2 regions of the Clostridium sp. 19966 genome follow, and region 2 is predicted to be linked to the other one. Evidence: a T-box and tRNA genes for the amino acid it is inferred to sense, from the RefSeq annotation. Region 2 holds a T-box; the other holds one or more tRNA genes.
What was found. The T-box of region 2 lies ahead of metG (methionine--tRNA ligase). A T-box ahead of a tRNA ligase gene usually reads a tRNA of that ligase, here a tRNA-Met.

Region 1: it has a tRNA-Met gene. The T-box ahead of metG (methionine--tRNA ligase) is inferred to sense a tRNA for this amino acid. The anticodon was not compared.

Annotation. Positions count from the first base shown of each region.
Region 1 is NZ_JACTOJ010000003.1:34,909-55,043, forward strand. Features, by position in the region: gene mfd (transcription-repair coupling factor) at 1-566, shown strand, start outside; gene IAI10_RS03605 (peptidylprolyl isomerase) at 662-1,693, shown strand; gene spoVT (stage V sporulation protein T) at 1,854-2,408, shown strand; gene IAI10_RS03615 (polysaccharide biosynthesis protein) at 2,803-4,338, shown strand; gene mazG (nucleoside triphosphate pyrophosphohydrolase) at 4,354-5,730, shown strand; gene IAI10_RS03625 (HU family DNA-binding protein) at 6,178-6,453, shown strand; gene IAI10_RS03630 (RNA-binding S4 domain-containing protein) at 6,563-6,826, shown strand; gene yabP (sporulation protein YabP) at 6,887-7,180, shown strand; gene yabQ (spore cortex biosynthesis protein YabQ) at 7,190-7,582, shown strand; gene IAI10_RS03645 (septum formation initiator family protein) at 7,674-7,961, shown strand; gene IAI10_RS03650 (S1 domain-containing RNA-binding protein) at 8,019-8,423, shown strand; tRNA gene IAI10_RS03655 (tRNA-Leu) at 8,738-8,823, shown strand; tRNA gene IAI10_RS03660 (tRNA-Met) at 8,831-8,906, shown strand; tRNA gene IAI10_RS03665 (tRNA-Met) at 8,911-8,987, shown strand; tRNA gene IAI10_RS03670 (tRNA-Leu) at 9,013-9,098, shown strand; tRNA gene IAI10_RS03675 (tRNA-Met) at 9,107-9,182, shown strand; tRNA gene IAI10_RS03680 (tRNA-Met) at 9,188-9,264, shown strand; gene spoIIE (stage II sporulation protein E) at 9,805-12,174, shown strand; gene tilS (tRNA lysidine(34) synthetase TilS) at 12,360-13,784, shown strand; gene hpt (hypoxanthine phosphoribosyltransferase) at 13,777-14,313, shown strand; gene ftsH (ATP-dependent zinc metalloprotease FtsH) at 14,483-16,291, shown strand; gene IAI10_RS03705 (type III pantothenate kinase) at 16,557-17,336, shown strand; gene dusB (tRNA dihydrouridine synthase DusB) at 17,345-18,313, shown strand; gene greA (transcription elongation factor GreA) at 18,619-19,101, shown strand; gene lysS (lysine--tRNA ligase) at 19,127-20,135, shown strand, end outside.
Region 2 is NZ_JACTOJ010000050.1:135-12,035, reverse strand. Features, by position in the region: gene metG (methionine--tRNA ligase) at 1-1,490, opposite strand, end outside; gene metG (methionine--tRNA ligase) at 1,528-3,171, opposite strand; T-box leader at 3,286-3,542, opposite strand; gene IAI10_RS23705 (acyl-CoA reductase) at 3,712-5,076, opposite strand; gene IAI10_RS23700 (acyl-protein synthetase) at 5,073-6,218, opposite strand; gene IAI10_RS23695 (aminopeptidase P family protein) at 6,480-7,718, opposite strand; gene IAI10_RS23690 (uracil-DNA glycosylase) at 7,748-8,308, opposite strand; gene IAI10_RS23685 (methyl-accepting chemotaxis protein) at 8,681-10,396, shown strand; partial or broken gene IAI10_RS23680 (sulfite exporter TauE/SafE family protein) at 10,476-11,837, opposite strand.

The DNA of each region.
Region 1 (20,135 bases), on a different contig from region 2:
TGATGGGATCTGCTCAGCATGGGCATATGGCCTCCATAGGCTATGATCTTTATTGCAGGATGCTGGAAGACACAGTAAAACTAATAAGAGGAGAAATAACTAAAGAACCTGTTGAAACAATTGTGGAAATAAAAACTAATGCGTTTATACCTAATGATTATATTGAAGATGAAATGCAGAAAATAGAAGTATACAAGAAAATAGCTGCTATTGACTCCTTAGAAGATTTTCAAGATGTGGAAGAAGAACTGGTAGATAGATTTTCAGATATTCCTGAATCCGTATATAATCTTATGAATATAGCTTATATAAGAAGTCTGGGTAAGAAACTTGGAATCGTAGAGATAAAGGAAAGAGGAAATCAGGTTAATTTTCAATTTCAAAATAGAGAATATTTGACAGATAAGCTAATAAAGGCTATCATGATTAAATATAGTAAAAAAATAGTATTTAAATTAGGTGACGCTCCTACAATAGCATTTAAACTTTCTGAAATAAAGAAAGAAGACGCACTTTTAGTCTTTAAAGAAATGCTTGACTATATGATAAAAGTATCTAACAATTAATGAATATAAAAAATTATGTAAAATACTCAATTGAAAAGTGTACTAAAAATGTTTATAATGAAAAAAGACAATAACGACTGGGGGAGTAAAAAGTTATGAAGGCAAGTAAAATTATAAGTATGGTTATTGCCGGTGTTATGGCAGTATCATTTACCGGATGCATAAAAAAGTTAGATTCTGCCAAAGACAAAACAGTAGTAGCAAAGGTTGGAGATGCAACCATAACCGTAGCAGATGTAAGAAAAACTATGAGCCAAGATATCGATAGTATAAAGCAGCAATATGGAAACGGATATTTAAATAATTCCGAAGCTATGACTTCTCTAAAGAGTACAGCTAAAACTACATTAGATAATTTGGTTAACACTAAACTTTTCTATTTTGAAGCCAAAACTCTAAAACTTGTTCCAGACTTAAATCATATTGACGATGAAGTTCAAAAAGAAATAGATTTAACTAAAAAGGATTCTTTTGATAATGACGAAACAAAATTTGAAAAAGCCTTAAGTGATGCAGGTTATACTTTAGATACATATAAGTTTGCCATAAGAGAAAGCTTAAAGGATAATCCAGAAAGTTTTGCAGCTAATAGAGTAAAAGATTATTACACAAGTAAAGTAACGGTTTCAGATAGCGAAATTTCATCACAGTATTATACTGATATATCTAAATATACAACACAGCCTGGAGCTGAGATGTATAATATAGTTATACCTACAGAGGCTGAGGCTAAGCAGGTTAGAGCAGATATATTGAGTGGTAAGGCTACTTTTGCTGATATGGCTAAAAAATATAATACCGATTCAACAAAAGATAACGGCGGAGACCTTGGATATGTAACTTATGAAAATAGCGGTATGGTAACAGAATTTATAGATGCGGCTAAAAAACTTAAAGAAGGTGAGCTGTCTCAACCTGTTAAGAGCCAATTTGGATGGCATCTAATAAAAGTTACAGGAGTTGTAACTCAAAGTAAGGTGAAACCTTTGTCTGAAGTTAAAGATACAGTAAAAGCAGGCGTACTCTCAACTAAAAAAAATCAGGCCGTTACAGATGAAATAACTAAGCTTAAAACTAAGTACAAAGTAACTACTTATGAAAGCAAATTAGATAGCAATATTTACTAATGACTTTAAAGACTGCCAAATTTATTTGGCAGTCTTTGTTATTTAAGGATTAAGGTTTTCATGTTTCAAATAAACTCCGATTTTGTGCATAAAATTTCATATTAGGAAAGATAATATTAGTACAAATAAATTTATGTAGTATAATTTAGGAGGTAATATTATGAAAGCTACGGGTATAGTAAGAAGAATAGATGATCTTGGAAGAGTTGTAATTCCTAAGGAAATAAGAAGGACTCTTAGAATAAGGGAAGGAGACCCATTAGAAATATTTACTGATAGAGAAGGTGGAGTAATATTAAAGAAGTATTCTCCAATAGGAGAATTAACCGATTTTTCTACGGAGTACGCAGAATCCCTTCAGCAAGCAATAGGCCATATCATTTTAGTATCTGATAAGGATTCTATAATATCAGCCAGTGGAGCACCTAAAAAAGATTACATTGGAAAAAGAGTAAGCAGCGCACTAGAAAAAGCTATGGAAGATAGAAAAGCTGTGTTGTTAGATGATAAGGCTGGCAAGCTTATCCAACTTTATGACGATGAAAATACAGAGCAAAAATATTCGGCTCAAGTCATAGCTCCAATAATAGCTGAAGGGGATGCAATAGGCTCAGTTATAATACTATCCAAACAAAATGGGGAAAAGTTTGGAGAATTAGAAATGAAACTTGCCGAAACTGCATCCGCCTTTTTAGGAAAGCAAATGGAGCAGTAAAAACGAGTTTACTTCCTCACTTACTTTATTTGAATTATTGACAAAAATTAATTCAAATATACAGTTGTTTGAACATTATGAAAAATAATATATGAATTTAAATTCTAATTTGATTATTAAGTAAAAAGTAAAAGTTAAGAAATATGTTTAAGGTAAGAAGTAAGAGTGAATAGTGAAGAGTTTAGGTATAAATTCGCTGCAGGCGGACTTTAACCATAACTTTTAACTCTTACTTCTTATCTTTTTTTGCGTCTTACAGGTTACATCTCTGTTTTTAATTCTTAACTTCCCTGCAAAGACTAATTTATTGGAAAATCAATTTAAACTATGGTTCTAAATTAATTATTATTAAATAAATAATAATTATAACTCTTTATTAATATGGAGGAATTTTATGAAAAAGCAATCTCTTATAAAAGGAACTATAGTTTTAGGAGTAGCGGGAGTTTTTACAAGGTTTTTAGGATTATTTTTTAGATGGCCAATAATAATGCTTATAGGGGATGAAGGTGTCGGATATTATCAGATGTCATATCCTTTATATATGTTTTTTATAGGCTTGGCCACAGGAATACCTGTAGCTATATCTAAGATGATATCAGAGAGAAATGCCTATAAGGATGAGGCGGGAATGCTTCAGGTAATGAGAACGGCTATGATGACCATGCTTATTCTTGGAGGTGGATTTTCCTTAATATTTCTTGTTTTTCCTTTTCAGATAATAAATTTGTTAAAGTGGGATAGCAAATCTTTATATTCTCTCATGGCCATAGGAGCTGCTCCTATATTTATATCTATTATGAGTGTATACAGGGGCTTCTTTCAAGGTATGCAGAATATGACTCCAACTGCTCTATCACAAATAACAGAACAAGTCGGAAGAGTGATTTTTGGAGTTGGACTTGCATACATATTGCTGCCAAAGGGCATCGAATATTCAGCTGGCGGAGCGGCTTTTGGAGCTGCTGGAGGGGGAATGCTAGGAGCTATATATCTATCTTCTCAATATAGAAAATTTAGAAAAAACTTTAAGGCAAAAAAAGTTGGAAATACTGAGAAAGTCTTGAGCGAACTTTTAAGTATAGCGATTCCTATATCTTTAGGAGCTGCAGTAAGTACAATTATGAATGTGATAGATTCTATATTAGTACCTCAGAAACTACTTGTAGCTGGCTACAGCTACAAAGAAGCTGCGATTATATATGGGCAGCTCACTGGCAAGGCTATGGTAATTATAAATGTACCTTTGACTTTATCTATAGCTTTGTCAGCTTCCCTAGTACCGATAATAGCAGAAGCAAAATTACTAAATAGAAAACTGGAATTAATGAATAAAGTGGAAATGGCGATAAAAACTTCTATTGTCATAGCCTTACCATCTTTATGTGGTTTGTTTTTTCTTTCTTATCAGGTACTTAGCTTGATATTTTTAGGACATTCTGAAGGGTATCAAATATTGAAATATGCATCCTTGAGTATTCCGTTTATAATACTTACTCAGACCACCACATCTATTTTGCAAGGAACCGGAAATTACATTAAACCAATAATTAATTTGGCAATAGGCTGCATTATTAAGATAATAATCACCTTAATACTTGTTCCTATGCCTCAATTTAATATATATGGTGCAGTTATAGCCAGCCTTGCAGCATATTTTATAACAACAATCTTAAATATAATAGAATTACATAAAAAATTAGGAATTCGTATAAATTATTACGAAACTATCATAAAACCGGCTTATGCCTCTGTAATTATGATAATAGGTGTTGTTTTCATATATAAGTATGTTTATAATAATACAATGAGTAACAGTATAGCATCATTAATAAGTATAGGCTTAGGTGGGATATTTTATATAGGCATGATAATATTTTTAAAAGTATTTGAATACGGTTATGTAAAAAACAAATTACTAAAAAGGTAAAGAGAGGAGAAGCGTATGATAAGAGTTATTGGACTTGGTCCAGGGGAAGCTGATTCGCTTACAGTTGGTACTCTGAAAATTTTAAAGGAATGCAGAAACATTTATATGAGGACGGAAAGACATCCTACAATGGATTACATAAAAGAGTTAGGAATAAATTTTGAAACCTATGATTATGCGTATGATAAATTTGATACTTTTGATGAAGTGTATAATTTTATTGCTAATGATTTGATAGAAAAGCATGCTTTACACGAGGATATTGTATATGGTGTTCCTGGACATCCGCTAGTAGCAGAAAAATCTGTTCTTATATTGATGGAAGTTTGTAAAAAAAATAATATTGAGCTAGAAATAAAATCAGCTGTAAGTTTCATAGATGTTGTTATGGAAAGATTAAAAATTGATCCTATTGAAGGCTTGATGGTTATAGATGCTTTTGATATGGAATCGAAGGTTTTAGATAAGAGGATAGGTACGATTATAACTCAGGTTCATGATAAATATATAACATCCGAAGTAAAGATAAAGCTTCAGGAATATTACAGTGATGATACGGAAATTGTGTTCATAAGAGCAGCTGGAGTAAAGGGAGAAGAATCTATAAGAAAGATACCATTGTATGAGCTGGATAGGCAGGAAGACATAGATCATTTGACATCCATATACATACCGAAGAAATTAGACGATAAAAAGGATTTTAGTGATCTATTGGATATAATGAGTAAATTAAGAGCACAGGATGGTTGCCCTTGGGATAGAGAGCAAACCCATGAGTCTTTAAAGAATTATGTGGTTGAAGAAGCTTACGAAGTTGTAGAAGCCATAGAGGAAAATGATTACGATAAAATAGTTGAGGAACTTGGAGATGTTTTATTCCAAGTTGTATTTCATTCACAAATAGGCAGTGAGGATGGATATTTCAATATAAACGATGTTATTTCCGCTATATGCGAAAAAATGATTAATAGGCACCCTCATGTATTTGGAGATACTAGAGTAGCTAATAGTGAAGAAGTATTAGTAAAGTGGGATGAAATAAAAAATAAAGAAAAAAACATGAAATCAGTAACTGAACAAATAGAACATGTAGCTAAAACTTTGCCATCATTAATAAGAGCTTATAAAATTCAAGAAAAAGCTATGAAAATTACTTCTCAAGACAGAGAAGAGGAGTATTTTGAAAAAATTAATAATAATATTGGAATATTAAAACATGTATATAATGGCAATGATAAGTCAAGAATACTAGAAGAAATAGGTAATATATTATTCTTGATTGTGAAAATTTCAAGAGATAAAGAAGTAAATCCAGAGGAAGCGCTCAACAAAACAATTAAAGGGTATATAGAGAAAGTAAGGAGCATGGAGCAGGAAAGAAAAGATAGCTAGAATATAGCTAACAACATTCTTTTACAAATTTTTTGGGTGAGTTTAGAGCTAGCTGAATTTTATACACTAACTTTATATGCACTGCGTATAGCTGATTTGCTTTAAGTCCTATATAGGAGGTTAAACTATTTTATCATTGATCCTTAAGTATTGAAGTAATATGAAAATATTTTATTATAATAAATTTAGTCAAAATAATAAATATTATATAAAATATAGAAGGATTTTGGAATTTTGTGCAGAATAATATATAATACAGAAATAGCTTAATGTCTCAGACATATTTATATAGCTCTAATATAGTGTTATTTTGTTTAAAAGTATAGACGACTACTATAAATAGATATATAATATGGAATGAGATTAGTAAGGTATTACATAGATACCAAGGGATGTACATAGTATGTCCGTTAATTAATACTCTAATGTTTTAAGGAGGAAATAAAAGTGAATAAGGCAGAATTAATTTCAAGTATTTCTGAAAAAAGTAAATTAACAAAAAAAGATGCAGAAGCAGCTTTAAAGGCATTTATAGAAAGTGTTCAAGAAGCTCTTGCTAATGGTGAAAAAGTTCAGTTAGTTGGATTTGGAACTTTTGAAACAAGAGAAAGAGCAGAAAGAGAAGGAAGAAATCCAAGAACTAAAGAGCCAATAAAGATACCTGCAACAGTTGTTCCGGTATTTAAGGCAGGAAAAGAATTTAAAGATAAAGTTACAAAGTAATTAAAAGCCCGGATTTTCCGGGCTTTTAATTTTTATGGCTAGCAATAATTAGAAACAACGATTTTTGCTATTATAGAAAAATTATGCTGTAAGGGAGGTATACTGCTATATGAGGTTAGATAAATATCTTAAGGTTTCAAGAATAATAAAAAGAAGAACAGTAGCAAAGGAAGCCTGTGAGGGAGGAAGAGTATCCATAAACGGGAGAACAGCAAAAGCTGGTACAGATGTAAAGGAAGGGGATACAATAGAGATACGATTTGCTAATAAATCATTAACCGCTAAAATAACATCGATTTCAGAGCACGTAAGAAAAGAAGATGCTAGAAATATGTATGAAATAATTTTAGGGGAAGAAGATTTAGAAGAGTAAAAAATGTTATATATTTTTTCCCTGCTGCATATATTAGCAATAGGTAGGAGGGGATAAATTTTGGAATTAAAAAAAGAAATTAAAGTTGAAGAAAAAAAAAGTAATCTTACCCTCGAAAACAGAAAAAAATTATTTTTAACAGGAGTAGCTGAAGTAATAAGCTTTAATGAAGAAAAAATATTATTAAATACTAGTTTGGGAATGTTAGCGATTAAAGGGGTTGGATTAAAAATGAATAAGCTGGATGTACAAAATGGAGAGGTAATGATAAGTGGAACTATTGATTCCTGTATATATAGCGGTGTAGTTAAGAAACAAGACAAAGAAAGCATAATTTCTAAGCTTTTTAGATAGAGGTGTAAATTGATATATTCATTAATGATGCAAATAAAATTAGTGGTATTCAGTTTATTAGCAGGAATCATTACAGGAATTATATTTGATTTCTATAATGTTTTAAGAGGAATGGAGAGGATACCCAATATAATAGTAGCTATTGAAGATATACTATTTTGGATATTTGCTTCTATAATCATATTTATCTTCCTTTTATATACTCATGCAGCTGTAATAAGTGTTTATGTTTATGTATGGATAATAATCGGAGTAGTGATCTATTTTAAAACCGCCAGCAAATTCTTTAAAAGGTTTCATTCTAAAACTGTTAGAAATTCATTTAGGGTAATTAGAATAGCGAAAAATATGATATTATACCCATTTAAATTGTTATTATATAATTCAAATTCAAAAAAATAAAAAAATTTATTATAAATAGCTTGAATAAACTATGGAATCTATTTAAAATATATTTAGAGAACATAAATATTATTTGAAGAGGATAAATCTTATGAAAAAAAAGAAGATTACTTTAAAAACATTTGGTATATTGTTTCTCACGGTATATTTTGTTATTATATTAGTCAAACAAGAAGTTAGTTATATAAGAATAAGCAAACAGATTAATTCTGGGAAGGAACAGCTTCAAAGTATTAAGGCAAAAGAGGAGCAGCTGAAGGCTCAGCTGGATTTATCCAAAACTAATCCTGAACAGTATGCAGAAAAGCAGGTAAGGGAAAGACTAGGATATATGAAGCAAAATGAGACTCCTATTGTGCCGAATGATGGCAGCAAATAACATAGCTAGTAAATAATTTATAATATAATCATATTTTTAAGGAGGAGTCTTTCTAATATGACCTTAAAGGCAGGAAACATTATTGAAGGTACAGTAATTAACATCACTAATTTTGGTGCTTTTATTGATGTAGAAGGTAAAACTGGTTTGGTTCACATCTCAGAGGTAGCCGATACATTTGTAAAAGACATCAGGGATCATCTTAAAGAACAAGATAAGGTAAAGGTAAAAGTTATTTCTGTTGATGACAATGGCAAAATAAGCTTATCAATTAAGCAAGCTATGGTTAATAAAAAGACAGTAAAACCTGCAGAAATAGATTGGTCTAGTGAAAAAGGTAAGATGGCATCAAATGGCTTTGAAGACATTATGTCTAAGTTCCTTAAAGACAGCGAAGAGAGGCAACAGGATATTAAAAAGCATCAAGAAGCTAAAGGAAGAGGATATAGCAGAAAAGGCTAATGAAATCAAGTGCTGATACAAGGAATATATAATTATGTTTATGATAATTATATATTCCTTGTCAATTGGCACTTTTTTAGTTTTATTCGAAAAAACTCAAGGGACATTTTAAATGCTGCTAATTATGTTTAGAGCTTCTTCATTTTAAACTCATAGCAACATTTTAAAACATGGATTACCCTGCTATCACTGTAAAAATCAACACTTGATTTAAGACAGAACCAAAAATAAAATAAAATAAAAATAATATGTTGACAATATAGAGATGTTCAGATATAATAGTCTATGTCGCTAAAGAGTGACAGCAAACATGTGCTGGAGTGGCGGAACTGGCAGACGCACAGGACTTAAAATCCTGCGGTGCTAACACACCGTACCGGTTCGATTCCGGTCTTCAGCACTCATATCGCGGGGTGGAGCAGTTGGTAGCTCGTCGGGCTCATAACCCGAAGGTCGTAGGTTCAAGTCCTGCCCCCGCAACCAAAATGGCGGAATAGCTCAGCTGGCTAGAGCATTCGGTTCATACCCGAAGGGTCGTAGGTTCAAGTCCTATTTCCGCTACCACTTAAAAAAACATATAATTGAATACGCTGGAGTGGCGGAACTGGCAGACGCACAGGACTTAAAATCCTGCGGTGCTAACACACCGTACCGGTTCGATTCCGGTCTTCAGCACTTAATATCGCGGGGTGGAGCAGTTGGTAGCTCGTCGGGCTCATAACCCGAAGGTCGTAGGTTCAAGTCCTGCCCCCGCAACCAAAAATGGCGGAATAGCTCAGCTGGCTAGAGCATTCGGTTCATACCCGAAGGGTCGTAGGTTCAAGTCCTATTTCCGCTACCAGAAAACTCGTGTTTACGAGTTTTTTCTTTTTTAAAATTAAATTATTTACTCTATAATTAGTTGTGTTTTAAGCCGGTGTTGATATAGGCTTTGGCTGATTTAAAACAGATCTTTATAATTATAAAAAATTAGGCTATGTTTTAAGAGAAAACTTATAATATAAGAATTCTTGCCAAACATAGCCTTTTATTTAATTTAACATCATAATTGTGTCAAAATAAAGAAGTGTTAAAAGCATGAAAAAAAATATGAATTAATAATAGAACTTAAAAATTAAATTCACGACAAAATTTAAAGAGGACACAAACAACATATACCACCCAAAAAATAATATATACAATATATTGTTAATTCATATTTCGATATTATATGAATTTGTGTATTTTTTTATAACTAATACAAAATAAATGTCCTATGAAAAATTAAATAGAACCTATTTATTGACATATAATTCCAGCACCATTTGCTATAATAAATTTGCCTTTAATTTTATATTACTACTGGCTTACCTACAATATTTTTTATGAGGAAGTGTTTTTTATGCAATATGGTATGGAACTTAATACTTACAAGAGAGAAAAACCCTACAGTGGAAAGAAGAAAAGAGAAGAATACTTTAATATTAAAGAAGTGATGGGTTATTTGTTAGCTGCTTTTCTTATAAGCAGAGTTGTTATGGCAAATTATATGTCCACCTTTGGTATTGCTTTTGTGCTAGCTGTGGCTTTAAATAAGGAAGAAATAATACTATTAGCATCAGGTTTCGGATCAATAATAGGATATATCACAATGATAAATAAAATAGAAAATGCCCCAATTTATATGGTATCGATTGGAATAATATTACTATGTACATGCTTTGCAGATAAATATAGTAAACGAAAAAAGGAAATAGCGTTTTTTATATTCTTTTTATTAGAAAATGGAGCTTTTAATCATATTATAAGGGGCCTAAGTACTCATCAGAATGCATTCCAATCTATACTTGATGTTGGATGCCTGTTACCTTTATATTATATTATTGATTATTCTGTTTTATGTTCAAAAGAAATAAAGACTAAACATATATTTAGCAATGAAGAGATAATAAGTATGATAATAGCTATTTCCTTGATATTATGTGGAACTTCAGAAGTAAAATTTGGGTCAGTATCAATAATGAATATCATATGTATAACTTTTGTTATGATCTGCTCATATATAAATGGAAGTGGAGTGGGCTCTGCAATAGGAATTACCATAGGGTTTATAGTCGGAATTACCTCCGGAAGTTTGTTGTTTAGTATGAGCCTCTATGGAATAATATCATTAATAATAGGAATTTTTAGTGAAAGCGGTAAGTGGATAAGCATTGCTTCCTATATAGTCGTTTTTATAATATTAAAGCTATATTCTGATATAGGTTCATATTGCAATGTAATTGAAATATTTATATCAGCTGGGATTTTTTTATCAATACCAGAAAAAACATATAAGTCACTAAAGTTAGAATTTAATCATGAGAGAAAATCTGAGAAAGTTAATGAAGACTATTCTTACACTATAAAAAATATGATGTCTAATAAATTAATGGAGTTTTCTGATTTGTTATCTAATATGTCATCTACAGTTAAAAACTTAGCGGACAATAATAAAATTTTATTAAATGGAAAGAATAATGCATTAATTGATAATTTGGCAGAAAGAACTTGTTCAAATTGCAGCATGAAACTTATATGCTGGAATAGAGAACTTAAATATACATATAAAGCTTTTGCAGACTTAATTCATAACTATGAAGAAAATAATAGTAACATGCCAGAAGAATTACAGAAGAAATGTATAAAGAGAACTAAGCTTATAAACAATGCGGATGAGATAGTTAAAGACCACATATTAAAGGAAATGTGGAGACAAAGACTTATCGAGGGAAGGCAAGTGATGTCAGGGCATCTAAGTAGTATGTCCCAGGTAATAAATGATTTGGTAGATAATTTTAGTTTTAATATAATCTTTGATTCTAAGGTAGAAAAAGCAATCAGAAAAACCTTTGACCAAAAAGGTATAGATTACAGCAGTGTGCTGTCTTTTGTTGATAAGCATAAGAGGAAAAATGTAAGAATATCCATAAAAAGTATTGAATATAATGAAGACTTTATTGTCAATATATTGCAAACAGTAAATGATGTCCTTGGGACAAGCATGAGCATAAATGAAAGTAAATGTGTTAAGCAAGGAGATGATATAGTTATAGATTTTATAGAAACACCTAAATATCACTTTACCTCATATGTCTGCAGCGAATGCAAAACAGGGGAAATACATTGTGGGGACAGCTATTCTTATAACAATTTAAACGATGGAGAATATATGGTAGTAATCAGTGATGGTATGGGGAGCGGACCGGAAGCTAAAGAAGAAAGTCAAGCTTTAGTGGATTTAGTAGAAAAATTTGCAAAGGCAGGATATTCAGAGAATGCCGCAGTGGAAGCTATAAACTCTATAATGAGCATGAAATTTTTCGAGGAAGAAAAATTTTCTACACTGGATATGCTAAAAGCTAATTTATATAGCGGTGAATTAAAACTTATTAAAATTGGAGCTGCATCTTCCTACGTAAAAAGCAATAACAGAATTTATGAATTAAATTCAAAATCTCTTCCAATAGGAGTTTTAGATAAACTGGATTTTGATACCGTAGAAATTAATGTAAAGGAAGGAGATGTTATAGTGATGATAAGCGATGGAATATTAGAATGCGGAGGAAGTTTTAATATGGAAGCTTGGATTAAAGATTATCTGCTTAAGAGTAGCGAAGATATTCCTAAAACCATAAGCGAAAATATAATAAGTAAAGTTAAGGAAGTGAGCGGTTCAGCTTTAAAAGATGATATGACAGTGATTGTTTCAAAAGTTTATGCTTTGTATTAAAATAGAGCTTAAAAATAGAATATATAATATCCGAGGAGTAAAAGTTTTTTCCAATATATAAAAAGGAAAGCTTCTTATGACTTGGATATTTTTTTGATTGCTTCATAGCATTGTTTGATATGACTTTAATTGCTATAATATAATGGTAAAAGCTAAATATAAAAAATGTACAGAGGTGCTCTAATTTGATTGATAAGGTAATAAACTTTATAGATAAAAATTCTATGCTTGCACAAGGAGATAAAGTGGTAGTTGCTTTATCTGGAGGTCCAGATTCTATATGTCTTATAGATATTTTAAATAAATTGAAAGGCAAATATGATATAGAATTATTCGCAGCCCATTTAAATCACTGCTTAAGAGGGGAAGAAGCTGATGCAGATGAGCAATATGCAAAAGAATTCTGCTCCGAAAGGAATATAGCTTTTTATTCTAAGCGAGTTGATATAAATAAATTAGTTAAAGAAAAAAATATTTCCAGTGAAACTGCTGGGCGGCAGGCAAGATATGAATTTTTTAACGAATTAAAAGATAAAATAGGTGCTCAGAAAATAGCCATCGCCCATAATAGCAATGATCAAGCAGAAACTCTTCTCATGAGACTCATACGAGGCAGCGGTATCGAGGGAATGAATGGAATAAAGCCGGTTAGAGACAGCATATACATAAGACCTATATTAATATTAAATAGAAATGAAATAGAGAGCTATTGTGAAGAAAACCAATTAAAACCACGAATTGATAAAACAAATTATGAAAACATATATAATAGGAATAAAATAAGACTTGAACTAATACCATATATACAAGAAAATTTTAATAAAGATATAGTTTCTACATTAAATAGGTTTTCATATTTAATTAGCGTAGATGATGAATTTATTAATGATCAAGTTAATAAAAAATTTAATAACTTATGCGAAAAGGCGAATAATAGTATAATAATAAAAAATAGTGTCAAGAATGAAAAAGAAGCTATAACCTCAAGAATTATAAGAAAAGCAATAACGTCGCTTATAGGTTCAACTAATGATATAGAAATGATAAATGTTTATGATGTTATGAAGCTTTTTGAATTAGGTACAGGAAAAAAAGTAGACTTACCTAGAGGATTAGTGGCGGAAAATGTATATGGTCAGATACATATTTATTTAAAAGGTAAAGAGGGTAAAGGTAAGCATTATGATAACATGATGGAGATAGCCTCTAAGGAGGAATTAGTAGAAGGATACGAAAAAAGTTTTTATTCTGAGCAATTTAATTTAAATATAAGCTTGAGAGTTATAAATTCTTCTGAAAAACTAAATTTTAGTAAAGATAGCTTAACTAAATATTTTGATTGTGATAAAATTAGAAGCAACATAGTAATGAGATACCGAAAAGAGGGTGATAGATTTACGCCATATGGAATGACAGGAAGTAAAAAACTTAAGGATTTATTTATTGATTTAAAGATTCCTAAAACTGAAAGGGAAAATATCCCTCTTATATGCATTGATAATGATATAGCATGGGTTGTTGGTTATAGAGTAAGCAATAATTTTATAATATCTAAGACAACTAAGAATGTACTTGAACTGAAGGTGGAAGGGGAAACACTAAATGATTAATGATTTAAAGGAAATACTTTTGGAAGAAGACGTTATAAGTGAGAAAATAAAACAATTAGGAGAAAGAATAAGCGAAGATTACAAAGGAAAAGATTTGCTTTTGGTTGGAATTTTAAAAGGATCAGTCATGTTTATGGCAGATTTAATGAAAGAAATAACTATTCCATGCAGCATGGATTTTATGGCTGTGTCTAGCTATGGAAGCTCCACTAAGTCTTCCGGTGTAGTTAGAATACTAAAAGACTTGGATTCGCAGATAGAAGGAAAACATGTTCTGATAGTTGAAGACATAATAGATACAGGAATAACCTTAAAGTACCTATTAAAAAATTTAAAGGACAGAAAGCCTGAATCCATAGAAATAGCAAGTTTACTTAATAAGCCAGACAGAAGAAAAGTGGAAATTGAGGCTAAGTATCTAGGCTTTGAGGTTCCAGACTATTTTCTAGTTGGATATGGGTTGGATTATGCAGAAAAATATAGAAATCTTTCTTGCATAGGTGTATTAAAGGAAGAAATTTACCAATAATAAATTTAGAGATTGGTATTTTTAATTTAATACATAGATTATAATTGCAGATAGTTAACGCCTGCAGAGGTAATAATTATTTCAATGAATATTTGCAATAAATAAATATTGTAAAGAAAAAACTGTTATGATACAATTTTATAGTAACAAAAAGAGAGGGGGGCCAAATATGAAGAAATTATCAAGTGCGACGGCCTGGGTTGTAGTATTAATAACTGTAATTGCAGCTGCTTTTGTATTTTCACAAGGCGGAAGTAACAGCAATTCACTTAAATTTAATGAGTTTGAACAAAAATATATTAATGGTGATATAAAGTCAATGCAAATATCTGATGATAGGATGACTGTCACAGGTAGACTTAGCGATAATACATCATATGAAACTGTAGTTCCATATGAAAGACTAGCAAAATTTATAGAGAGTCAACCAACTAAATTAGATATAGAGGAACAATATACGAAACCTACAAATATACCTATATGGGTTCAATATCTTCCTACGATATTATTTATTTTAATGATAATTGCTTTCTGGTTTTTATTTATGCAGCAGTCACAAGGAGGTGGCGGCAGCAGGGGAGTCATGAACTTTGGAAAGAGCAAAGCTAAGATGGCGCCGCCTGACAAGAAAAAGGTAACTTTTAACGATGTAGCTGGAGCGGATGAGGAGAAAGCTGAATTGGCGGAAATAGTAGATTTCTTGAAATCTCCTAAAAAATACACTGACATGGGTGCAAGAATTCCTAAGGGATTATTGCTTGTTGGACCTCCAGGAACAGGAAAAACATTGTTAGCAAAGGCAGTGTCAGGAGAGGCAGGAGTACCTTTCTTTAGTATATCTGGTTCTGATTTTGTTGAGATGTTTGTTGGAGTTGGTGCATCAAGAGTTAGAGACTTGTTTGAACAAGCTAAGAAGCATTCACCTTGTATAGTATTTATAGATGAAATAGATGCAGTTGGAAGACAAAGAGGAGCAGGTCTCGGCGGCGGACATGATGAAAGAGAACAAACTCTAAATCAGTTGTTAGTTGAGATGGATGGATTTGGAGTAAATGAAGGTATCATAATGATAGCAGCTACTAATAGACCAGACATACTTGATCCAGCATTATTAAGACCAGGTAGATTTGACAGACAAATAGTAGTAGGAGCTCCAGATGTTAAAGGGAGAGAAGAAATACTTAAAGTTCATTCCAAAAATAAGCCTTTATCCAGCGAAGTTAAACTAGATGTTTTAGCTAAGACAACAGCAGGTTTTACTGGAGCTGATTTGGAAAACTTAATGAATGAATCTGCACTTTTAGCAGTTAGAAATAGTAAGAATATAATAGGTATGGAAGAATTAGAAGAAGCAGTTACTAGAGTAATTGCAGGTCCAGAAAAGAAGAGCAGAGTTGTAAGTGAACATGATAAGAAGCTTACAGCTTACCATGAAGCAGGGCATGCAGTAGTAATGAAGCTGTTACCAACTACAGATCCTGTTCATCAAATAAGCATAATACCAAGAGGTATGGCTGGAGGATATACTATGCATCTTCCGCAAGAAGATAGAGCATATACTTCTAAATCTAGACTTGAAGATGAAATGGTAGAACTTTTGGGTGGAAGAGTTGCAGAAAAACTTATTATTGGTGACATAAGTACAGGTGCTAAAAATGACATCGATAGAGCTACCAATATAGCTAGAAAAATGGTTATGGAATATGGTATGAGCGAAGAAATTGGGCCACTATCATTGGGTACAGATCATGATGAAGTGTTCTTAGGAAGAGACTTGGGAAGAAATAGAAACTTCAGTGAAGAAGTAGCAGCAAGAGTGGATAGTGAAGTAAAGAAATTAATAGATAATGCTTATGAAAAAGCTCAAGCATTGCTTACAGAAAATATAAGCAAATTACATGCTGTAGCTCAAGCACTCCTTCAGAAGGAAAAGTTAGAAGGACAGGAATTTGAAGAAATATTCAATTCTGTGTTATAAAAAATAAGTTAATAAAAATAGAAGAAGCTTTTGTAAATGAGCTTCTTTTATTTTGATTCTAGAGTATAACTTGACAAATATAAATAAGTTGATAAAATTAAATTATCATATTTGAAGTATAGGTTTTTTAATATAGTTAGCTTAACTTATGTACAGTAATAATACTGTTAATAATATATATGTTAGGCGATGTAATTTAAAACCATATAATAGGATAAAAGCAGCTTTTGGAGCTGCTTTTATATTGTTTAAGGCGGTGAGAAAATTGGTTTTGGTAATAGATGTGGGTAATACTAATATAGTTTTAGGTGTATATAAGGATGATAAAATAATAGCTGATTGGAGATTATCAACTAATTCTGAAAGAAGTGCTGATGAATACGGAATAATGGTAGCTCAGCTTTTTATGATGAACAATCTTAATATTAAAGAAGTAAAAGGAATAATAATATCATCAGTTGTTCCTAATACTATGTATTCATTAGAAAGAATGATAGTAAAATATTTCAATCAGCAGGCTGTAGTAGTTGGACCAGGTGTGAAAACCGGTATAAATATAAAATATGATAATCCTAAAGAAGTTGGAGCAGATAGAATAGTAAATGCGGTGGCTGTTAATGAATTATATAAAAAGTCTGCAATAATAATAGATTTTGGTACTGCAACTACCTACTGTGCTCTCACTAAGCAGGGTGATTATTTAGGAGGAACTATATGTCCAGGAATAAAAATTTCTGCTGAAGCTTTATTCCAAAGAGCTGCCAAGTTACCTAGAATTGAATTGGTTAAGCCTGCAGGTGTAATATGTAAGAATACAGTAAGCAGCATGCAGGCAGGAGTAGTTTATGGATATATAGGTCAAGTTGATTATATAGTTTCTAAAATGAAAAAAGAGATGAAACAATATTGCGATGATGAGCCTATAGTAATTGCTACAGGCGGATATGCTAAAATGATAGCCGATGAGGCTGAATGTATAGACATTGTCAATCCATATTTAACTTTGGAAGGACTAAGAATAATATACAATAAGAATAAGGAGTAGATAGATTTATGAAAATAGGCAGTCTTTCCTTTGAAAACAATGTGTTTTTAGCTCCTATGGCTGGATTTACAGATATTTCTTTTAGAGGATTATGTAAAGAGATGGGGTGCTCTCTTGTGTATTCTGAAATGGTGAGCGCTAGAGCCTTATATTACGGAAGTCAAAACACAGAGAGTATGCTGCAGGTTTCAGAAGAAGAAAAACCTATAGCTCTTCAAATATTCGGAAATGATCCATATATTATGGCAAAAGTAACAGAAACATTTAATGATAATAAAGATATATGTATTATTGATGTTAACATGGGATGTCCAGCTCCCAAAATAGTAAAAAATGGTGAAGGCAGTGCTCTTATGAAAAATCCTGAGTTAGCTGCAAGTATTGTTAAAGAAATGAAAAAAGCTTCTTCAAAACCTATAACTGTAAAGTTTAGGAAAGGTTTTTCTCGTGAAGAAGTAACAGCCATAGAATTTGCTCAAAGGTTAGAGGAAGCAGGGGTAGATGCTGTTACCGTACATGGAAGAACAAGGGAACAATTTTATGAAGGAAATGCAGATTGGGATGCTATTTCTAAAGTAAAAGCAGCTGTGAATATTCCGGTAATCGGCAATGGAGACATAAAATCCTGGCAAGATGCAAAGGAAAGATTACAAAATAGCAGTTGTGACGGGCTAATGATTGGCAGAGGCAGCTTGGGAAATCCTTGGATATTTAGACAGATAAATAGTGCACTTAAAGGAGAAGATATTAAAGAGCCTGAACAGGATGAAGTAATTGATATGTGCATGAGACAGTATAGATTAGCTATTAAGTATCATGGAGAATATAGAGCTGTTAGAGAAATGAGAAAGCAAATAGCTTGGTACATAAAAGGACTTCCTAATTGCACAGAACTTAAAAATAATATTAATCTAGAAACAGACAGCCAGAAGGTGCTTGACACATTAGAAGCTTATAAGAAAATGTTAACAAAGTAGAAAAATATAAAGTTCTTATTTTGAAAACTGAAATTTTTGTTATTTATTAATTAAATATTGAATATTATTAGTGAATAAAAAGAAGCCAATATGTGAATGTATAAATATTGACAATGCTAAATGCCTGTTTTATAATAACCTAAATGATTACAGTTGATAGAATAAAGATGAGTAACTTGCATATTTAAATTTAAATAGCATAAGTTTTTATAAAATATAACTTTGTGTGTATATAAATTTTAAAGTTACAGCATTTTTAACACAATAATCTAAAAATTTACTGAATTAATGAAGGGGAGAAAAATATGAGTGATACAAAAAAATATGTGATGACTTATGAAGGGGTTAAAAAACTGGAGGATGAATTAGAATACTTAAAAACAGTAAAAAGAAAAGAAATTACTGAGAAAATAAAGGTTGCACTTGGATATGGAGACTTAAGCGAAAACTCTGAATATGATGAAGCTAAAAATGATCAGGCTTTTACAGAAGGTAGAATACTTCAGCTTGAAAATATGCTTAAAAATGCTACTATAGTAGATGAGAGTGAAATACCAACTGATATTGTTAGTGTTGGTTCTATAGTTAAAGTAAAAGATTATGAGTTTGATGAAGAGGTTGAATATTCAATCGTAGGTTCTGCAGAAGCAGATCCAATGAGCTATAAAATATCTAATGAATCACCAGTTGGAAATGCGCTTGTAGGTAAAAAAGTTGGAGATGTATTGGAAGTAATTGTACCAGGCGGAACAAACAAATTTGAGATACTTGGTATAAGGAGAGTTTAATTTAAATATTTGGAGGTATATTTTGATGTCAAAGGATGAGAATAATATTAACATAGTTGAAGAGGAACAGGCTTTTAATGAGCTTATAAGACAAAGAAGACAAAAGCTTGCAGAACTTCAGGCAGCTGGAAAAGATCCGTTTGATGTATATAAAGTAGAGAGGACTCACACCTCAACGGAAGTTAAAGATAATTACGATGAACTTGAGGGAAAAGATGTTACAGTGGCTGGAAGACTTATGTCTAAAAGAGTGCACGGTAAAGCTGGATTCTCTGATATACATGATAGAGAAGGAAAACTTCAACTTTACATAAAGATAGATGATGTTGGGGAAGAAAAGCTAAAGGAATATAAAACATTTGATTTAGGCGATTGGGTAAGCATAACAGGAATGGTCTTTAAGACTAAGACTGGGGAAATATCAATCCATATAAAGGATTTTCAGCTTATATCAAAATCTTTGAAGCCACTGCCAGAAAAATGGCATGGACTTAAGGATCCCGACTTAAGATATAGACAAAGAGAAGTTGATCTTATAACCAATCCTGAAGTTAAAGAAACATTCATCAAGAGAGCTAAAATAATAAAAGGAATAAGAGAATTTCTTGACAATAGAGGATATTTAGAGATAGAGACTCCTATACTATCATCTATAGCTGGTGGTGCAGCAGCAAGACCATTTATTACTCATCACAATACTCTTGACATAGATATGTATCTTAGAATAGCTACAGAACTTCATCTTAAGAGATGTATAGTGGGTGGCCTTGAAAAAGTTTACGATATGGGAAGAATCTTCAGAAATGAAGGTATGGATATAAAGCATAATCCAGAATTCACAACTATAGAGTTATATGAAGCTTATGCGGACTATAACGATATGATGGAGCTTACAGAAAATTTAATATCCACTGTATCGCAGAAGGTAAATGGAACTATGAAAGTTAACTACCAGGGTACTGAAATAGATTTAACTCCTCCATGGAGAAGAATCACTATGGTAGATGCAGTAAAGGAATACGCAGGAATTGACT
Region 2 (11,901 bases):
ACTTTGGTACCAGCTCTGGTTCCGTCAAAAGCAGATAAAGATTCCCAAGTAGACAGCTCTATATTTAACTGCTCATTTATCTTCTTAGCCGTAGTTGGCAAGAATGGAGAAACTAAGGCTGCTACAAATCTTAGAGCTTCTACTAAATTATAGAGCACTGTACCAAGCCTTTCCCTTTTAGCTTCATCCTTTGCAAGTATCCATGGAGCGGTTTCATCAATATATTTGTTAGCTCTTCCAACTAAATCCCAAATAATATCAAGAGCTTCTGGTATCCTAAGTTTGTCTATAGCCTTATCTACCTCTAAAGGTGTCTTTAAAGCTAAAGCTATAAGCTCATTATCTAGCTCTTCCTTTGATGTAGGAGCAGGTATTATGCCTTCGAAATATTTATCTATCATAGCTACTGTTCTTGATACTAAATTTCCAAGATCGTTAGCCAGATGAGAATTTATTTTCTTTATAAATATTTCATTATTGAATAGTCCATCAGCCCCAAAAGGAATCTCGCTTAGCAGATAATATCTTACTGCGTCCACTCCGAAGTTATTTACTAAAACCACTGGATCTACCACATTTCCCTTGGATTTGGACATCTTTCCTCCATCTACTAGCAGCCAGCCGTGACCAAATACCTGTTTAGGGAGCTCAAGTCCTAAAGCCATAAGCATTATTGGCCAGTAAATTGTATGGAATCTTATAATATCTTTTCCTACAAGATGTACATCTGCAGGCCAGTATTTTTCAAAATCATTGTGTGCATCATTGCCGTAGCCCAAAGCAGTTATGTAGTTTGAAAGAGCATCTATCCAAACATAGATAACATGGCCAGGATCAAACTCCACTGGAATTCCCCAATTGAAGGAGCTTCTTGAAATACATAAATCCTGAAGCCCTGGCTTTAAGAAATTATTAAGCATCTCATTCTTTCTAGATTCTGGCTGAATGAAATCAGGGTGACTTTCTATATATTCTATAAGTCTATCTGCGTACTTGCTCATTTTAAAGAAGTAAGCCTCTTCCTTTGCCTTTTCTACTGGTCTTCCGCAGTCAGGACACTTTCCATCCACAAGCTGAGTTTCAGTCCAGAAGGATTCACAAGGTGTACAGTACAAGCCTTCATAAGCACTCTTATAAATATCTCCCTGCTTATAGAGTCTATTTACTATATCTTGAACAGCTTTTACGTGATATTCATCAGTAGTTCTAATGAATCTGTCGTAGCTTATATCCATAAGCTTCCACAAATCCTTTATGCCAGCTACTATTTCATCTACATATTCCTTTGGAGTAACTCCCTTTTGTTCTGCTATTCTCTGAATTTTTTGACCATGTTCGTCTGTTCCAGTCAGAAGCATTACATCGTAGCCTGTTAATCTTTTATATCTTGCTAAAGCATCTGCTGCCACGGTTGTATAAGTGTTACCTATATGCAGATTTGCAGATGGATAATAAATTGGTGTTGTAATATAATATGGTTTTTTACTCATTTTTTCTCCTCCAATGTATCTTTATATGAAACGAAGGCTAAGCCTTCGCTTTAATAGCTAATTTATTAGTCTCTTCCTCTATTCTTTTCTTATCAATTCTATCAAATAATATTTCTACATTATTTACTTTAGTATTTGCTTCAGGCTCAATATAATCCCACTTAGCATTTTCTATCCCTAGAAAGCCCCTTATTTTTTCTGAGCTAAAGGGCAAAAATGGCTCCAGGAGATTTGAAAGATTGCTTATGATTAAAATACAGTTGTAAATAGTATCACTGCATATTTTTTCATTTTCCTTTATTGTAATCCAAGGTCTATTTTCATCGAAGTACTTGTTTGAAGCCCTTACAAATTCAAATATTTTCTCTAGCGCCCCTTTTAAATTTGCATTCTCTATATCCTCTCCAATTATACCATAAAGCTCTTTAAGCTTTAATTTTATATTTTCATCAGCTTTCCCCTCTGGAATATTTCCCTGAAAATACTTCTGGGCAAATACCAAGCTTCTATTGACGAAATTTCCGTAGGCACCTAAAAGCTCTGAGTTATTTCTAGTAATAAACTCCCTCCAGGAAAAATCTCCATCTCTTTTCTCAGGAGCATTTATGGTAAGGAAATATCTTATGGAATCTGGATTATAGTTTTCTAATATATAAGGCGCCCATATAGCATAATCCCTGCTGGTGGATATCTTTTCTCCCTCAAGAGTCAAATATTCGCTGGAAACTATTCTATCTGGAAGATGATAATTTTCATCTAATCCCAATAGTATTGCGGGAAGAATTATTGAGTGAAAAGGTATGTTATCTTTCCCATGCACATAATAGGAAGTTATATCTTCACCCTTCCAAAATTTCTCCCAAGCTTCACCTGTAAGCTTACTCCAATATTTACTAGCAGTTAAATAACCTGACACAGCCTCTATCCATACATAAACCTTCTTATCCTGAAAGCCTTTAATAGGCACGCTGATTCCCCAAGGTAAGTCCCTGGTCACTGCTCTTTCCTGAAGGCCCTCATTAATGTATCTTTGGGTTAGGCCTAAAGAATTTTCTCTCCAGCCCTGAGCCTTATTTACATATTCTTGTATTTCCCCCTGAAAATTTGCAAGATTTATAAACAGATGCTCCGTCTCTCTTAGTTCTGGTTCATTGCCGCAGAGTTTACACTTTTTATCCTTAAGCTCAACAGGGTCAAGCAAGGATGAGCAATAATCACACTGATCTCCTCTAGCAATGTTCCCGCAGTGAGGGCAGATTCCCTCTACATACCTATCTGGCAAAAACTTACTGCAGTGACTGCAATAGGTCTGCTCCACGGATTTTTTATATATTACACCTTTTTCGTAAAGTTTTTTAAATATATTTTGTACTTCTTCATGATGAAATTCACTATCAGTTTTTGTATACAAATCAAAGGAAAAGCCTAAATCATCAAAGCACTTCTTAAAAGCCTCATGGTATCTACTTGCAATCTCCCTAGGCTCCACCTTTTCGGCAGCTGCTCTTATGGAAATAGGCGTACCGTGACAATCACTTCCTGATACATATAATACTTCATTTCCAATTAATCTAAAGTACCTAGCCAAAATGTCTCCAGGAAGCATAGCAGCTATATGCCCTATATGCAAATCTCCGTTGGCGTAAGGCCAAGCTCCTCCAATAAATATTTTCTTACTCATGTTTATTACCTCCAATATATAATATTAGGGTGCAAAACAGAGTTAAAATATAAATCAGTATAAAGCAAATAATAAAACGTTAAAATCAAAAAACCTCTATGCGGACCAAATCCACATAGAGGCGTTAAAACGCGTTACCACTCTACTTCATACTCATCTTACAACAAGTAACTCACTAAGTGACTCCACCTCGTACCAAACTCAGTTTTTATCACCCTGCATTTTAACGGCTGCTTACCGGGCTACCCTAATAAAGCTTTCAGATAGCAAACTCAGGGGCCATATTCATAAACCGTCCTGCCATGGGCTTTCACCTAATCCCACTCTCTATAGACATTAAAGCTTACTACTCTTCCCTTCAACGTTTCTATATCTATATTATTCCACAATTAATATTGTGTCAACTTTTTTTGAAATTATAATTACCGGCTCTGTTTTGAATAAATATTGATTTTTAACACTTATTCACAATATTCCTTGCCTTGAGACCAAAGCCTTTATCAACCTTATCTTAAAACATAGCATAATTATTTATCCTTCTCAATAATTTATCAACTTCAACTGTTCACTTACCACATATGTCATTTCCTGTAGATTATGAAATCCATCATGAGAGGTGCCAGGAAAATGCCTTGACATATCCCCTGGTCTAGTGATTATATTCACTCCCAGTAAAGTCATCTTTTCCATAAAGCTTATATCCTCACCGTTATACCCCATGGTTTGAAGATAATCCTTTATATTGTTTTTTACATACTGAACTACATCATCCGTATTCTCATAGCAGCATACAAAAATAAATCTATAGAAGCATCTATCTATGTCTCTCTTCTCTGGCATCCTATCAGTAAGCACTACGGTATAATCTGCATTTTGAGAAGAAATTACCTTTTCTTCTTTATTCTCACTATACTTGAGCAGACAATACTGTCTGTCCTGTATAGCTTTAATAGAATTCCATTCATTCATATACATCTTTGGAAAAATCACGGATAACTTTTCTAAAGATTTTGCTATATTATTAGCCAGTTTTTCTACCTCTAATTTTCTATTTACAAATACTATTCTTGGTGATAGACAGGCTTTTTGCTCCCATAGGGTTATGTCCCCAGCTATCTTATCTCCAACATCATCCAACTCTACATCCTCATCTATGACCTCAAAGCTTATTTTTGCTCCATGCATAATAAGATGTGTTCCATATTTTGCACAAAGCTCCGACATAACTTTCCCTGAATATTCCCCTCCCCAATGTATTACCGAATCAGAATTTTTTACTATGGTTTCATATATCTGTGAATTAGAACTGTCAAAATAGCATATTGCAAGTCTGTCTCTGATGCTTTCATCAATTTCGCATAGACTTTTATAAAATGCATATGCAAAATAAGGCTCATCCCCTGATACTTTTATAAAATTGCAATTTTTAGAGATAAGCCCCATGGATATGCTTATAGGGATTACTACAAAGGCATTACCTGATATATTGTGAAATAGTGTACCTCTAGGCTGTCTGTGGACATGTCCATAACTTGTATCCACCCAGCTATCCAGCAGATTTAAATCTCCAAGCTCTTCTTTAATTGTAAGGCTCATATTGTCTTTTAGAAGCATCTGCATGGTTCCTTCTATCTCATATCTTACTAATTCTTCACTTTGATTAGTTATCTTAGCTAATATCTCTATATGGGGCTTAGAGTATTCCCTATCTAACCATAGCCTTGCACATTTATCCAGAATCTCCAAATTTCTTTCTGTTGAAATATCATGAGCTGTCAGCTTGTTTCCATTTAATTTTTCTATAGAGGCTAATATCTCCTCTTCACCTGCTAAATTCAATTGGATTTGTAAACTTCCAGCTTTTTTATCAATGCTTTTTGAACCTATAGGAAAATCAATTCTCATAATTTTTTGTCCTCCTTTACATTTAAGGTAGCTCCACAGCCCTTTGCTTCAGCTCCCTTTACTCTTCCAATTATTTTTATAGTCATGCATTCCTTTCCACAGTCAGGACATTTATCCGTAGAGATTATTTCTCCCATATCATCTACCAGTATTGAGGCTCCTGCAAAGCTTTTTACCCCATAGGCATTAAGTATTTGTATAAATCCTCTATCGCCAGGCTTGTCCAAAGCTTCAAAGGTCTTCACGTCTCTTAATACAACTTTTCCTCTATCTGACACATGGAAAAGATAATCCTTATATTTTAATGAATAATGACCATTTATAGGCAGGCTATTTTCTGTAAAAGAATAAGTATCTATAAAATTTTCTTTTGGTATTCCTAAAAAATTGCTTACCATATCTACGAATCTCCATCTTTCTATAACGCTTCCTATATTAACAGTTCCCTTTTTTCCATCCCAGCCGCCACCGCCTGTATGAACTATGGTCCTAGAGCCTAAATTTACTGGAGGCATTTTATCCTTCAAATATTCTATTGCATTGTATAACAACAGCGTGGATCCTCTAATTCCAAGCAAATCTTCCTTACTATCATGCTCTATTATGAATTTCTTAAACGCATCTATGTCTACATTAAAATTGTTTCCCTCCAACTTTAGCATAAACTCACTATTGCTCTTCCACCCAAACATTTGAAGGAAGTTACCAATATACGATTCTGTTGGCTTTCCAAGAATAATTTGGCTGTTATATTTTCTCATAGTTTCAGGGTCAGGATAGAAAACACATTCATAATCGTTGTCTTCTTTAATCATTCCTATTTCCGAATCGACTGTTTTCCTTATAGCTTTAATATCTTCATTTGTTCTTCCAACTACACTAGGGTCTCCGCTGGTACTGCTAGAGGTTGTCCACTTTTCTATTTCTTTTGGTTTTACTCTTAAAAGGCTAGGAAAAAGATTTGATGATTTCTTGAAAAGAGTTGTAGTAACGAAGGGTACCTTTTTTATATCTTCCACTGATTTAAGATCCTTTTGGGGATCAAAATAGCATTGGTCACATATTTTTTTATAAGCCTCACATTCACTGTATTGCTCTAATAAATTTTCTTTGAAGTCTTGAAAAAAAACAACATTTTCCATAAAATACCTCCACCCTATAATCTTTTATAGAAATAATGTGCAGCAAATATTATTCCTATATTCTGATTATATTACCATTTTTTTCATGTGTTAACTGCCAAATATGCTTTAAAAGCAATATGTAGTTATATGGCATTGGTTTATAACCTTAAACCTTTAGTTTTAGCATATTTTCTCCGTTTTTGTAGGTAAATTATTCTTTTTACCATAAAAAATCAAAATAAAAAGAACTGCAGTTTTTTCTACAGTTCTTTTAGAGCCTTATTTTAGAAATTCCTCTATTTCCTCTACAGTCTTAGGTATATATGGCGATAAAATTTCACAGCCCTCTTCTGTTACCAGTACATCATCCTCTATTCTTATTCCTATGCTTTCCTCTTCTATATATAAACCTGGTTCCATAGTTAAGACCATTCCTGGCTTAAGAGTGCAATCTCTGCTGCCTACATCGTGGGTATCAAGTCCAAGATGGTGTGTTACGCTATGAAAATAATATTTGCTTACATCCTCATCTGTCTTAACCATTCCAAGTTTGCCTAGTTCTTCTAAATATACTTTTCTGGTAACGGCATTTAGTTCTTTATAATTTATTCCTGCTCTTATGGTCTTAATAGTCTCATATTGAGCCTTTAGAACTATGTTATAAAATAGTTTTTGTCTCTCAGTAAATTTACCATTTACAGGAAAGGTTCTTGTTATATCTCCATTGTAATATTGGTATTGAGCTCCCAAATCCATTAGCATAAGCTCCCCGTCTTTTACCTCCGCATCATTTGCAGTATAATGAAGAACTGTTGCATTCTTTCCTCCTGCAGCTATGGTCTTAAAAGCATAATCCTTAACTCCATTTTTCTTTAATTCGAAATCAAAATAAGCCTCTATTTCGCATTCCTTCATGCCTGGTTTAGCATTTTTCATAGAACTTTTGATGCCTTCCCAGGTTATTCTTATAGCTTCTCTTATTTTGTCCACTTCTTCTTTGCTTTTTACCATTCTCAATTCAGAAAAAGCTCCATATATGTTTCCTATGATTATGTCTGGATACTTTATTTTTATATCAGCTGCTAAATCCTGCGGTTCAGTAGTTTTATCCTTCCAAGTATCTCTTTCTAAATCTAGATAAACTTTATTAACAGTTCCTTGAATTAATTTATTGTTAAGCGCTGAGGAAAAGCTCTCTAAATATGCTACATTTTCTATACCTGATATTTCTTTAACCTCATGATCTCTATAACATTTTCCTATCCACTTCTCCATAACTAAATCAGGTTTATGTATAAAAATTGTTTCGCCATATATACCATTTATTTTGCTTATAAGAAGAATATCATTTTCTTCATCTACGCCGCAGCTATAATAAAAATTTCTATTTGGGGTATAACTATAAGCTTCGTCAGCACTTTTTTTAGGTGCTGCTCCAGAAAAAAGTATTATAATTGAATTATCCTCAATATTGTTCCATACCTTTTTTCTATTTTCAATAAAAACCTTTTTGTCCATTGCACATCTTCCTTCCAAAATTTATTATCTTATTTACAGATTTCTATATATTTTTCTTTAATGCTTTTTAAATCTTCCCAAAATAAAGCTTTTTTACTTTCATCTCTAAAGATTGCAGCTGGATGAAAAGTGGCCATCATATAAAAGCCTTTCCTTTCTATCCATTTTCCTCTATCTCTAGTAATCTTCCAATCTTTATCTATAACAAATTTCATAGCAGTTGCTCCCAAAGCAACTATTATTTTAGGTCTTACTAGTGCTACTTGATTCCTTAAGTATGGAAGACATGCTTCCGCTTCTTCATCCTGGGGGGTTCTATTATTTTCAGGCCTGCATTTACAAACATTGCATATATAATAATCCCTTCCCCTTACTAAATCAAGAGAAGTCAAACCTTTAGTTAAAAGCTGGCCAGCTCTTCCTACAAAAGGCAGTCCTGTTCTATCCTCATCTGCACCAGGTGCCTCACCTATAAACATTATTTCAGCTTTCATATTCCCTTCGCCAAAAACCATATGTGTCCTATTTGCATAAAGACCGCATTTTGAACAATTAGTGCATTCCGCATATAATTCTTTCCAAGAAAGCATAGTGATCACTCCAAATATTATAAAATACATCTATATTTTATCACTTTGAAATCATAAATAAATAGATTATGTTATATTTTAAACTTTCCTTCTCATATTTTTTCTGTTGCATTTTATATATTCACTAAGTTTTAAAATTATTCAATTTAATATATGAATTTTCATACAATTATTGACTCATTTATACATACTTACTTAAAACATTGTTCTTTTTTTGTATTTTTAAATTATTATTAAATTTTCCTAACTACATATTACATAATATTACCTAATGGTATGTAATATTTGATTTTTACATATTTTTTTATGTTATAATTAAATAAAATTATACTTTTTCATCAAACACACTATCATATTCTAGGAGGAATATCTATGAAGCTACTAAAGAACCTTAAAATGAAGCCTAAATTTATAATTTCTTTTCTTATTGTCGCCGTGCTTATAGCTGTTGTAGGAGGTATAGGTATAAAGAACATGCAGCTTATGTATAATAACGGCGAAAAAATGTATACTTATAATTTTAAATCGATCCAATGCATTTCTGACATACAAAACAATATCTCAGATATACGCTACAATGTTTTAAAAATTGCATATCAGAATAATTTAAATAACCAAAACAGCGGATTAGAAAGTGAAATAAAAACTCTTGAAGCCAGCAATAGTTCGTTAATCAGTGATTATGAAAAAAATTTTTTATCCTCGCAAGAAAAATCTACAATTGTAGATTTAAAAAACGCTATAGCTTCCTATAAAAAAGTTTATGATGCTGTTATACAATACGCTGACGATAATAATTATGAAAATGCAAAATTAGAATTCACAAAATTATCTAATTTAAGAAAAACTGTTACTGATGATTTATCCAAGATTGTTACAATTAATCAAAAGCAAGCTGAAAATTCCTCAAATCAAAATCATTCATCTTATAAAGCATCCTTATATTTAATCATAGGTCTATTAATAGTAGGTGTTTTAATAGCTGTATTACTTGGATTTTTGTTATCAACAATCATTTCTAAAGGCTTAAAGATAGTTATGAATGTAGCTGAAGCAATGGGAAATGGAGACTTAAGCCAAAGTGCTCATATAGATTCAAAAGATGAATTAGGAATGCTATCCTCTTCCTTAAACTCCGCTATTGAAAAAATCAAATTATTGATAGAAGAAATCAGACATAGCTCAGAAAACATGACTGCTTCTAGCGAGGAATTATCCTCTGCTACTGAAGAAATAGCTTCTATTATGCACCTTACAGAGGATTCCTCCTCAAATATTGCAGCAGGTTCTGAGGATTTAAACGCCATAACAGAGGAAGTAAGTGCATCAATTCAGGAAATGAGTTCCAACACTACTGAGCTTTCAAACAAATCAGAAGAGACTATGAACTCAGTGTTAGAAATAACCGAAAGAGCCACAAACATAAAAAATAAAGCCAGCAAAAATATTGAAGAAGGAAATTCTATTTATGAAAATACAAAAGCAAATATGATAAAAGCCATAGAAGACGGAAAAGTTGTAGAAGATGTTAAACTTATGGCCGATTCAATTGGAAGCATTGCAGAACAGACCAATTTATTGGCTTTAAATGCAGCTATAGAAGCTGCAAGAGCTGGAGAGCATGGTAAAGGTTTCGCTGTTGTAGCTGATGAGATAAGACAATTGGCAGAGCAGTCCTCAAGCACCGTATCCGAAATACAAAACACAGTTTTAAAGGTGAAGGAAGCTTTCAATTCTTTATCTAAAAGCGGACAATCTGTACTTGATTACATGCTAAATAGCGTACAGCCCAGCTATAATCTTTTAATGGAGACAGGTGTACAATATCAAAAAGATGCTGATTCCATAAGCACTATGTCTGAGGAAATAGCTGAGAAAGCCAAACAAATGCACCAGGTGGTTGAACAGATAGGTTTAGCCATGGAAACAGTATCTTCCACAGCCGAAGAATCCTCCAACGGTTCTTCAAAAATACAAAGCAGCATCTCTCAGGTTTCACAAGCTGCAAATGAAATAGCCGCTTCATCTCAGTCGCAAGCCGTATTAGCCCAAAGGCTTACGGAATTGGTTGAAAAATTTAAAATATAACCGCAATTAAAAAGCTGTAAGAATACCAATAAGATTGGCTTTCCTACAGCTTTTTATTTAAATTTTTAAATTATTGCGGACTGCAGCAGCTCATTCCATTAGACGGAGGAATTGTATTAGATTCCTTTGAAGTATCCACATTTTTAATGTCATCTACTACTCTAATAACACCGTTAATCATTCCCATCCAGCAGCTGAAATTAATATCCTTCTCCTTTGGTGTAAATTCTATAACATTATCTCCGCTTGATAGCTTTTTCTCTAAATTTAAGGAAGGTATAACTATACCATTATTGCAGGAATTTATTTTTTCTCCTGTAACAATTAACTTAGCCGGCATATTTTTTTGAACATATAATACATTAGGCGTATATCCACTGTTATTTGCTGTCATTCTTATTATCTGAACTCCATCTTTTATTTCTGGCTTAAAGCTGCTAGCCGCGGCTGAATTAGCCTTATTTTCACTGGCAAATGCATTCTTTATATTTATTCCTGAAAGAGCAAGTCCTCTATTACCCATGATAAGTCCTAAAACTATAACTAGCACTCCGCTAAATTTTAAAAGTTTTTTGGTATACCCACCACTCAAGATACTAGATATGAACCCAAAGGTAAGCATCAATGGAACTGTTCCTGCTGAAAAAATCAGCATGGATAAAGCTCCCTTGCCAAAGCTTCCGGTACCTAGCGCATATAATTGCATGGTTTGAAGCGGTCCACAGGGCATAAGTCCATTAAAAATTCCTACTAAAAATGGAGTTCTTGCTTTTTTCTTAGCATCACAGCTAGACCAAGGGAGTTTTATATGTATGCTCCTAAACAATCCTATTCCAGTCATATTTAGCCCCATTATCACCATGAATATACCTGCAAATATCTGTATTGCCGCTTTTAGCTGAATAGACATAGAAAAAACTGATCCTATAGCACCTATGATTCCTCCTATTATAGTATAGGATACCATTCTTCCCAAATTATATTGAAGAGATGGCATTAAAGCTTGAAATTTATTTTCAGTTTTTTTTATGGTTAGACTCTGAGTCAGCATTATTCCACCGCACATTCCAACGCAATGTATGGAGGTTAGCAATCCTACCAAAAAAAGCACAAAATATGAAGCTCCCGTCAATTTTGCATTCATATCAATTCCAGAAGTAGACGTTCCCAAAAGTACAACCGCTGCCACAATTATTAGAACTCCTGAAATTTTTATAAGCTTTCCCGAATCCTCTGTACTGTAACCTGCGTTTTTTATGGCCTTGTTTATATTAGGCCTGCCGCATACTTCTTCATCATACTCAACTATCACATTTTGTTTTTCATAATTTGCTTTTGCATTAAAAACTCCCTTCACTTTAAGTAAAGCTCTTTCAACTCTTTTTTCACAAGAAGTACAAGTCATGTCATAAACCTTTATGATATCCCTTACAACTCTCATAACATCCTCCCATAAGCATCATTCTATATGCAATAATTGTATAAAATTTATATGAAGAAATTAT